DNA from 2 places in the Streptomyces sp. NPDC045955 genome. Region 2 is predicted to be linked to the other one. Evidence: riboswitches for the same ligand, from Rfam matches in the RefSeq annotation. Region 2 holds a riboswitch; the other holds the start of a gene.
The links. Region 2 has a riboswitch for glycine ahead of gcvT (glycine cleavage system aminomethyltransferase GcvT). Riboswitches for the same ligand answer to the same signal wherever they lie in the genome.
Positions count from the first base shown of each region.

Region 1: it holds a riboswitch for glycine, as region 2 does, so the genes downstream of both, gcvP (aminomethyl-transferring glycine dehydrogenase) here and gcvT (glycine cleavage system aminomethyltransferase GcvT) in region 2, are expected to answer to the same signal.

Region 1 is NZ_JBWKKY010000024.1:9,033-14,169, reverse strand. It holds gene gcvP (aminomethyl-transferring glycine dehydrogenase) at 1-2,751, opposite strand, end outside; glycine riboswitch at 2,929-3,024, opposite strand; gene AC07F0_RS33995 (PRC-barrel domain-containing protein) at 3,138-3,512, shown strand; gene AC07F0_RS33990 (DNA polymerase IV) at 3,529-4,935, opposite strand; gene AC07F0_RS33985 (MerR family transcriptional regulator) at 5,069-5,137, opposite strand, start outside.
Region 2 is NZ_JBWKKY010000010.1:298,411-303,547, reverse strand. It holds gene glyA (serine hydroxymethyltransferase) at 1-576, opposite strand, end outside; gene gcvH (glycine cleavage system protein GcvH) at 591-968, opposite strand; gene gcvT (glycine cleavage system aminomethyltransferase GcvT) at 1,067-2,185, opposite strand; glycine riboswitch at 2,224-2,345, opposite strand; glycine riboswitch at 2,346-2,445, opposite strand; gene AC07F0_RS22805 (AAA family ATPase) at 2,628-3,296, shown strand; gene AC07F0_RS22800 (enhanced serine sensitivity protein SseB) at 3,364-4,152, shown strand; gene AC07F0_RS22795 (enhanced serine sensitivity protein SseB C-terminal domain-containing protein) at 4,315-5,115, shown strand.

The DNA of each region.
Region 1 (5,137 bases), on a different contig from region 2:
GCTGTAGGCGTGCTCCCACGCCCCGGCGAGCGTCCCGGCCGTGTGCGGGGCGCCCCGGAGCGGGTTGTCGTCCGCGGGCCACTCGCCGGAGCCGACCTTCTCGATCTCCGCGCGGATGGCGACCATCGCCTCACAGAACCGGTCCAGCTCGGCCAGGTCCTCCGACTCGGTCGGCTCGATCATCAGCGTCCCGGCCACCGGGAACGACATCGTCGGCGCGTGGAAGCCGTAGTCGATCAGCCGCTTGGCGACGTCGTCGACACTCACCCCGGACGCCTTGGTCAGCGGCCGCAGGTCGATGATGCACTCGTGCGCGACGAGCCCGCCGGGGCCGGTGTAGAGCACCGGGTAGTGCGGCTCCAGGCGCTTGGCGATGTAGTTGGCGCTGAGCACGGCCACCTGCGTGGCCCGCTTCAGCCCCTCGCCGCCCATGAGCCGGACGTACGCCCAGGAGATCGGCAGGATGCCGGCGGAACCCCACGGCGCCGCGGAGATGGGACCGACACCCGTCTCCGGGCCCGCCTCGGGCTGGAGCGGGTGGTTCGGCAGGTACGGCGCGAGGTGCTCACGCACCGCCACCGGACCGACGCCCGGGCCGCCGCCGCCGTGCGGGATGCAGAAGGTCTTGTGCAGGTTCAGGTGCGAGACGTCACCGCCGAAGTGCCCCGGCTTGGCGAGTCCCACGAGCGCGTTGAGGTTGGCGCCGTCGACGTAGACCTGGCCGCCCGCCTCGTGCACCTGGGCGCAGATCTCGGAGACGTGCTCCTCGAACACACCGTGCGTGGACGGGTACGTGATCATCAGCACCGACAGCTCGTCGCGGTACTGCTCGATCTTGGCCCGCAGGTCCTCGACGTCGATCTCGCCGTCGTCGGCGGTCTTCACGACGACGACCTTCATGCCCGCCATCACCGCGCTCGCGGCGTTGGTCCCGTGCGCGGACGACGGGATCAGGCACACCGTGCGCTGCTCGTCCCCGTTGGCCCGGTGGTACCCGCGTACGGCGAGCAGACCGGCCAGCTCTCCCTGCGACCCGGCGTTGGGCTGGAGGGACACCTTGTCGTACCCGGTGACCTCCGCCAGACGGTCCTCCAGCTCACGGATGAGCGTGAGGTAACCCCCGGCCTGCTCGACGGGCGCGAAGGGGTGCAGTTGCCCGAACTCGGGCCAGGTGACCGGCTCCATCTCCGTGGTCGCGTTGAGCTTCATGGTGCAGGAGCCCAGCGGGATCATGCCCCGGTCCAGCGCGTAGTCGCGGTCGGCCAGCCGGCGCAGGTAGCGCAGCATGGCCGTCTCGGAGCGGTGCTGGTGGAAGACGGGGTGCGTCAGGTACTCGTCGGTCCGCAGCAGAGCGTCCGGAAGCCCCTCTTCCGTGGTCGCGTCCAGCGCCTCGATGACCCCCTCGACCCCGAAGGCGGCCCACACGGCACGCAGCTGGGCCCGGGTCGTGGTCTCGTCGCAGGCGATCGAGACGTGGTCGGCGTCGACGAGACGGAGGTTGACGCCGTTCTCCCGCGCGGCGGCCACGACCTCGGCGGCCCGGCCGGCGACGCGTACGGTCACGGTGTCGAAGTAGGAGCCGTGCACGACCTCGACCCCGCCGTTCGCGAGCCCGGCGGCGAGAACCGTGGCGTACCGGTGGGTGCGCCGCGCGATGCCCTTGAGGCCCTCCGGCCCGTGGTAGACGGCGTACATGCCGGCCATGACGGCGAGCAGGACCTGTGCGGTGCAGATGTTGCTGGTGGCCTTCTCGCGGCGGATGTGCTGCTCACGGGTCTGGAGTGCCAGCCGGTAGGCCTTGTTCCCGTCGGCGTCCACGGACACGCCGACGAGCCGTCCGGGCAGGCTGCGCGCCATCTTGTCCTTGACCGCCATGTAACCGGCGTGCGGACCGCCGAAGCCCATCGGCACACCGAAGCGCTGCGTCGTCCCGACGGCGATGTCCGCGCCGAGTTCACCGGGCGACTTCAGCAGCGTCAGCGCCAGCAGATCGGCGGCGACGGTGACGAGCGCCCCGAGTTCGTGGGCCTGGTCGATGACCGGCTTGATGTCGCGTACGGCTCCGGAGGCGCCCGGGTACTGGATCAGCACGCCGTTGATCTCGCGCTCGGCGATCTCGGCGGGGATGCCCTCCCCGAGGTCGGCGACGACGACCTCGACGCCGGTCGGCTCGGCCCGGGTCCGGATCACGGCGACGGTCTGCGGCAGCGCGTCCGCGTCGACCAGGAAGAGACCCTTCTTGTTCTTGCCGAGACGCCGCGACAGCGCCATGGCCTCGGCGGCCGCGGTGCCCTCGTCCAGCAGCGAGGCACCGGAGGTGGGCAGTCCGGTGAGGTCGGCGACCATGGTCTGGAAGTTGAGCAGCGCCTCGAGCCGCCCCTGCGAGATCTCCGGCTGGTACGGCGTATAGGCCGTGTACCAGGCCGGGTTCTCCATGACGTTGCGCATGATGACCGGCGGCGTGAACGTGCCGTAGTACCCGAGTCCGATCATGGAGCCGAGGACCTGGTTGCGGTCGGCGAGGGAGCGCAGCTCGGCGATCACCTCGGCCTCGCTGCGGGCGCCCGGCAGGTCCAGCGCCTCGGCGCTCCTGATCACGGCCGGGACCGCGGCGGCCGTGAGCTCGTCCAGCGAGCCGTAGCCGACCTGCGCGAGCATCTTGGCGCGGGCCTCGTGGTCGGGGCCGATGTGACGCTGCTCGAACGGAACTGCCTCTTCGAGTTCGGAGAGCGGGATGCGATGGGCGGTCATTTGCGGAGGCCTCCTGGTCTGACACGACCTTCGGGGGGCACCACGGCACGGGTACCCGAACGGCCTCCCCCTCTGTCATCTCAACCTGAGAGCTTCACCGGATCGCCCGAAGGCCTCCGGTTTTCACCGTCGGTGAGAGCGGAAGCCGTCGACACCCGCCCTGCTTTCCAGAGTGACCTCGTCCGTGCGGTACGTGTGCCTGAGAGATTCCGGGGAGGATTTGCTCCTTCGGCGCCTCCGATGGTGTCTGGAGGACTCTCCCGCACGGGGTCAGCAGCCGCTGCCAGCGTACCAGCGCGGTCCACGCACGAACCTTCGAGTGGCCACCTCTCCGATTGTGCCGTTTTGTAGTGCCTACGGATGAGTTGCGACCATGTGGAGGGCCCGTGCGAACCGATATCGATCCGCGCAATCTGATCGGCCGCAAGGCGTTCGACCGCAAGGGAACCAGGATCGGCACGATCGACGAGGTCTACCTCGACGACGCCACCGGCGAGCCGGAGTGGGCGGCCATACGGACCGGCCTGTTCAGCAGGGACGCTTTCGTCCCCCTCGAACCCAGTGAACTGATCGACGGCGCCCTCCACGTGCCCTTCGACCGCGCCCTGATCAAGGACGCCCCCGACTTCGGCGTGGGCCGCCATCTCTCCCCCGAACAGGAACTCCAGCTCTATCACCACTACGGCCTCCACGTCGCCGCGCCTCCCCCGCTGCCCGACCACGACTTCGGCAAGCTGGCGGGCAGGGACGAGACGGCCTGAAGCCCCGGCCGGCCGTCTAGGGGACAGCTGACCGCACCCCCACGGTCCCGGCCCCGCCCACTGGCCCACCGCCGCTCTCCCCGGGAGTCGCTAACACCAGCGGCAACGGATCCGCGGGCTCCAGGTCCGGATCGTCGACCCGGAACGTCCGCACCCGCCCGGGCTGAGAGCCGGGCGTCTCGAACCGCACAGTGACCCGCCCCAGACCGCTGCCCTGCACCCATCCGTGCCCGAACAGGGCGTGCCGTACGTCGTGCCCGGCGGGCCACCGCCGCTCGGCGAGCGCCGGCTGCTCCTCGGCCGGCACCTTGGCGTCCTCCTCGAGGGGCGCCTCCGCCCCCGGCCGCTCCCCCGCCGCCTGCGCGAAGAGATCCTCCTGTGTGTAGTCGGCGAGCCCGCTGACGCCCACCCCGAGCAGCCGCACACCGCCCGTCGTGTCGACCGAGTCGAGCAGCCGGGCCGCCGCCTCGCGGATCACCCCGGGATCGTCCGTCGGCCCGCGCAGCGTCTCGGACCGGGTGAGCGTCGAGAAGTCGTACCGCCGCACCTTCAGCACGATCGTCCGCCCGGACAGCCCGGCCCCACGCAGCCGCCGCACGCACCGGTCGGCCAGTCGCTGCACCTCGAGACCGACCCGCACCCGGTCGTGGATGTCCACGTCGTACGTGTCCTCGACCGACACCGACTTCGTCTCCCGCTCCGCCACCACGGGCCGGTCGTCCCGCGCGAGCGCCATGGCGTACAGGCCGTGCCCGTGCGACTTTCCCAGCAGCCGGACCATCTCGTCCTCGCCCGCCTCGACGATCTCCTCGATCGTGGTGATCCCGGCCCGCCGCAGATGGTCGCCCGTCGCCGGCCCGACCCCCGGCAGCGTCCGCACCGACATCGGCCCGAGCATCGCCCGCTCGGTGCCCGGCTCGATCACCACCAGCCCGTCCGGCTTGGCCTGCTCCGAGGCAATCTTCGCGAGCATCTTGGAGGCGGCGAGCCCCACCGATCCCGTGAGTCCGGTGGCGGCCCGTATGTCCGCGCGCAGCTGCCCCCCGACCAGCCGCGCGGACTGCTCGTCCCAGGCCGCTCCCCCGGCTTCCAGGTCCACGAACGCCTCGTCCAGGCTCAGCGGCTCCACCAGCGGTGACAGCGCCCGCAGCAACTCCATCACCCGCTCGCTGATCGCCTTGTAGAACCCGAAGCGCGGCACGAGATAGGCGGCGTTGGGCGCCAGCCGCCGGGCCTGCCCCATCGGCATCGCCGAATGCACACCGAAGGCCCTCGCCTCGTACGACGCCGTGGCCACCACGCCCCGGGGCCCGAGCCCACCCACGACGACGGCCTTCCCGCGCAGGCTCGGCTTGGACGCCTGCTCCACCGAGGCGAAGAAGGCATCCATGTCGAGGTGCAGGATCGTGGGCGCGGTTCTCACATCTCCGATGCTGCCCTACGCCACTGACAACGCCCCCGCAACCGCCCTGACACCCCCGGGAGGAACCGCTTGCAGCCCGGCGCGGAAACGTCCCGCCTGCAACGGCCAGGGGGGCACCGCACTGCCGGACGGTTCAGACGGCCCGGTTCCGCCGCCGCGCCAGCTCGTCCGCCGGGTTGGGCCCGACCAGGGTCTCGCCGGT
Region 2 (5,137 bases):
CTCGTCCGCGATCCGGCGGAACGCGGCGAAGTCCAGCTGCCGTGGGTAGGCCGACCAGCCCGCGACGATCAGCTTCGGCTTCGACTCCTTGGCCAGCCGCTCGACCTCGGCCATGTCGACCCGGCCGTCGTCGCCCACGTGGTAGGCGACGACGTCGTAGAGCTTGCCGGAGAAGTTGATCTTCATGCCGTGGGTCAGGTGCCCGCCGTGCGCGAGGTTCAGACCCATGATGGTGTCGCCCGGCTTGAGCAGCGCGAACATCGCGGCGGCGTTGGCCTGGGCGCCCGAGTGCGGCTGCACGTTGGCGTGCTCGGCGCCGAACAGCTCCTTGACCCGGTCGATCGCGATCTGCTCGACCACGTCGACGTGCTCGCAGCCGCCGTAGTAGCGGCGGCCCGGGTAGCCCTCGGCGTACTTGTTGGTGAGGACCGAGCCCTGCGCCTCCATGACCGCGACCGGGGCGAAGTTCTCCGAGGCGATCATCTCGAGCGTGGACTGCTGCCGGTGCAGCTCGGCGTCGACCGCGGCGGCCACGGCCGGGTCGAGCTCGTGCAGGGGTGTGTTCAGGACGGACATACGGCTACGACTCCTCAGCCGGCGGAGAACGCGGTGTACTCGTCGGCGGAGAGCAGGTCACCCGGCTCCTCGGCGACCCGCACCTTGAACAGCCAGCCGCCCTCGAAGGGGGCCGAGTTCACCAGCGACGGGTCGTTCACGACGTCCTCGTTGACCTCGGTGACCTCACCGGAGACGGGGGAGTAGAGGTCGGACACCGACTTGGTCGACTCCAGTTCGCCGCAGGTCTCGCCCGCGGACACCGTGTCGCCGACCTCGGGGAGCTGGACGAAGACCACGTCGCCGAGCGCGTTGGCCGCGTGCTCCGTGATGCCGACCGTCGAGACGCCGTCCTCGGCGGCCGACAGCCACTCGTGCTCCTTGCTGTAACGCAGCTGCTGGGGGTTGCTCATGGCCTGGATTCTCCTGTACGCGCGGGAGTGCTGATGAAGGGACTGCTGGTGAGCGCCGTGATGTGCCGGGACCGCTGGTGCGGCCCGACGGCCAGTGTCTACTTCTGGCGCTTGTAGAACGGCAGCGCCACGACCTCGTACGGCTCGTGACTGCCCCGGATGTCCACGCCCACGCCGGTCGTGCCGGGCGCGGCGTGCGCGGGGTCCACGTACGCCATCGCGATCGGCTTGCCGAGCGTGGGGGAGGGAGCGCCGGAGGTGACCTCGCCGATCACCTCGCCGCCGGCGACGACCGCGTACCCGGCGCGCGGGACCCGGCGGCCCTCGGCGACGAGCCCGACCAGGACGCGCGGCGGGTTCTGCTCGGCGCGGGCGGCGGCCTCCCGCAGGGCCTCGCGCCCCACGAAGTCGCCCTCCTTCTCGAACTTCACCACCCGGCCGAGCCCGGCGTCGAAGGGCGTCAGCGAGGTGCTCAGCTCGTGCCCGTACAGCGGCATGCCCGCCTCCAGGCGCAGCGTGTCGCGGCAGGACAGCCCGCACGGGACCAGCCCGGCGCCCTCGCCGGCCTTGGTCAGGGCCTGCCACAGCTCGACCGCGTGCTCCGGCTTCACGAACAGCTCGAAGCCGTCCTCGCCCGTGTAGCCGGTCCGGGCGATCAGGGCCGGGACCCCGGCGACCGTGCCGGGCAGGCCGGCGTAGTACTTCAGCCCGTCGAGGTCGGCGTCGGTGAGGGACTTCAGGATCCCGGGGGACTGCGGGCCCTGGACGGCGATCAGCGCGTAGGCGTCCCGGTCGTCGCGCACCTCGGCGTCGAAACCGGCGGCGCGCTCGGTCAGCGCGTCCAGCACCACCTGGGCGTTGGAGGCGTTGGCGACGACCATGTACTCGGTCTCGCCCAGCCGGTAGACGATCAGGTCGTCGAGGATGCCGCCGTCGGTCCGGCAGATCATGGTGTAGCGGGCGCGGCCGGGCTTGACGCCGCCGATGTTGCCCACCAGGGCGTAGTCGAGGAGGGCGGCGGCCTGCGGGCCGGTGACGGTGATCTCCCCCATGTGGGAGAGGTCGAAGAGCCCGGCCTTCGTGCGCACGGCGGTGTGCTCGTCGCGCTCGGAGCCGTAGCGCAGGGGCATGTCCCAGCCGGCGAAGTCGGTCATCGTCGCGCCGAGCGAACGATGCAGGGCATCGAGCGCGGTGTGGCGCAGTGGCGTACTGCTCATCGGTCGGTCGTCTCCAAGGGCATGACGGGCGAGGTCGTTCCTCCCCATCTGTCATCGGAACCTGAGAGGTTCGCCATGACCACGGGGGACACGGCTTGCACCTTGGGTGGAGCCAAGCCCGCCGCCTCGGCGACAGGGATGGCCCGCTTTTCAGATGTGCCTCGCCCGCGCGGTAACGGGGCCTGAGAGATTCAAGGGAGGGACTTGCTCCTTCGGCGCCCCAGCGTCAGCGGTGCTGGGAACTCTCCCGCGCGGATTCAAACGGCCGGTATGCAGTTGGCGCGCACATCATTGCACGCATCGTCGCGGGGTGGCAGGGCACCACCCTGTAGCAGGGCTGTTGCGGGAAGAGGACTAAAACCAGAGACATCGGGCATTACCTTCTCTTTACACTCGGCGGGGATGGGACTGAAGTACCTGGCCCCAGGGGAGGACGATCACGGTGAACAGGACCACCGCGTACGCCACGACATCGGGCGTCGCGCTGCCCGAGCAGCCGGCCGCTCCGGCACGGGCGGTCTGCGGCCCGCTGCCGGTGCCGGTCGTCCGCGATCTGCGCGAGCGCGAAGGCCGTGGCCCGCACGCGCTGCTCTTCGGCCCCCGCGACCTCGTCGTGGTCACGGGCCTGCCCGGCAGCGGCAAGTCCACGCTGATGCGGCGCACCGTGCCGGGCCGGCGCATCGACTCCCAGGACGCCCGCGACCGCTGGGACGGCCGCATGCCGCGCTTCCTGCCGTACGGGGTCTACCGTCCGCTCGTCCGCCTCGCCCACTACGCCGGGCTGCGACGCGCCCTGCGCACCGGCGAGGGCGTCGTCGTGCACGACTGCGGCACCCAGGCCTGGGTCCGCCGCTGGCTGGCCCGCGAGGCCCGCCGCCGGGGCGGCACCCTGCATCTGCTCATGCTCGACGTCACCCCCGAGGAGGCCCTGGCCGGTCAGCGCGACCGGGGCCGCGGTGTCTCGCGGTACGCGTTCCTGCGCCACCGTGCGGCGGCCAACCGTCTGCTGCGCTCCGTGGAGCGGGGCGAACTGCCCGCGGGCTGCGGCTCGGCGATCCTCCTCGACCGGGACGCGGCGGGCACCCTGCGCCGGATCGGCTTCACGGGCTGACCACCGGCGGCCGGGGAGCCGCTAGCCTTTTGCGTCACAGCAGTGGTTCCAGGCAGGCGGTAGGCAGATGGACTTCCCGGCGGACTTCTCCGCGGACTTCCCGGCGCACACGCAGACTCACCCGCACGGCGGATGGCCCGGCAACGAACTGGAGGAGGTGCTCTCGGCCTCCCTCGGGGCCGGACCGTCGGCCGGCGGGCGGATCGTCGAGGTGCTCGGCCGGAGTTTCGTCTGGGTCCCCCTGCCCAGCGGCGGCGGCCCGCAGAGCGGTCCCCTCGATCTGCCCGGCATCGAGATCGAGGGCCAGGCGTACGTCCCGGTGTTCAGCTCCGAGGAGCAGTTCCGCCAGGTCGTCGGCTCCCACATGTCGTACACGATCGCCCCCGCCGTGGAGTTCGCCCGCGGCCTGCCCCCGCACGCCGGGATAGCCGTCAACCCGGGCGGTGTCGTCGGCATACCGCTCCCGCCGCCTGCGGTGGCCGAGCTCTGCCGGGCCGGCCGGACCCCGTTGGACGGCCCCGCGAGCGGCGGCCGGGTCCGCCTCTTCGAGCCCGACTGGCAGGACGACCCTGTGGACTTCCTCGCCGCCGCCTCCGCCGAGTTCGAGGCCATCGGCGTCGTCCTCACCGCCCGCCGCTGCCTCGCCGCGATCGAGACCGCCGACCCGGTGATGTTCGTGGGCGTCGAGCTCTCCCAGTGGGAAGGCGACCTGCGGGCCCTCCCGCTGGAGGCCCTGTCCCGAGCCGTGACCCGGTGCCCGGCCCCGTGGCAGGTCAACCTGGTCCTCCTGGACGTGGCGGAGGACCCGGTGGGCACCTGGATGAGGGACAGGATCCGGCCCTTCTACCAGCGGTAGGACAGCCGACCAAGGGGCGCGGGGCAGTGACATAATGCGGCTCCGCCGCGTGGGAGCGACGAGCCACACACGACCCGCGCCCGCAAACCGGCACCAATCCCCGAGCCCCGGACGGGCTTAAGCTAGGTCACGGTCGAGGCGTTGTACGAAGGGGCGGTAAAGGTGAGCGCGAGCGGCACGGCCGCGGCCGGACAGGTCGAGCACATGCTGCGCCAGGTCACGCCCGGGCGTTACGACGCCTATGAGGCACTCCTGCGCGCGCTCGCGACCCCGCACTCCGGCCAGATCTGGATGCTCCTCTGGCACGGCCAGGCGGGCTCCCCGGACGCCCAGTACGGGAACATGGAGGTCGACGGCTACGGCTACGCCCCCTGTGTGACCTCCGCCCAGGAGCTCTCGGCGAGCGGCTGGAACCGCAGTTATGAGGTGGTCGACGGAGTCGACGTCGCCCGCGCCCTCTACCCCGACCACTACGGCCTCTGGCTCAACCCGCACGCGCCGGGCGGCGGCGTCGGCATCCCCTGGCTCGACCTGCGGCGGATCGCCACGGGCCTGGACCGCCAGCCCGCCGGCCCGCTGCGGCTGTCCGAACCGGCCATCGAGCTGCCGCAGTTCTACGCCCTGCTCGCGCAGAACGCCCACCGCACCCCGGCCGTCCGCTCGCTGCGCCGGGCCTGGGTGCAGCCCGCGCTGGGCGCGCCGTACCTCGCCATCGGACTGGATGTGTACGACACCTCGCCGCCGGCCGTGGATTCCGTGCGCGCGATGATGCAGCAGTCCCTCGGGGCAGTACCGGACGGGCTGCCCGTCTCGACCGTCGCCATGTCCGACGAACACGACCCGGTCGCCATGTGGCTGCGCGCGAGCGCCCGCCCCTTCTACGACCGCGAGGCCCACGCCACCGCCCCTGTCCAGGCCCCCGCCTCGGGCTACGGCTACCCCCCGGTCCAGGGCCGCTACTGAGTCGTCCGCGGGCCCTTGGCAG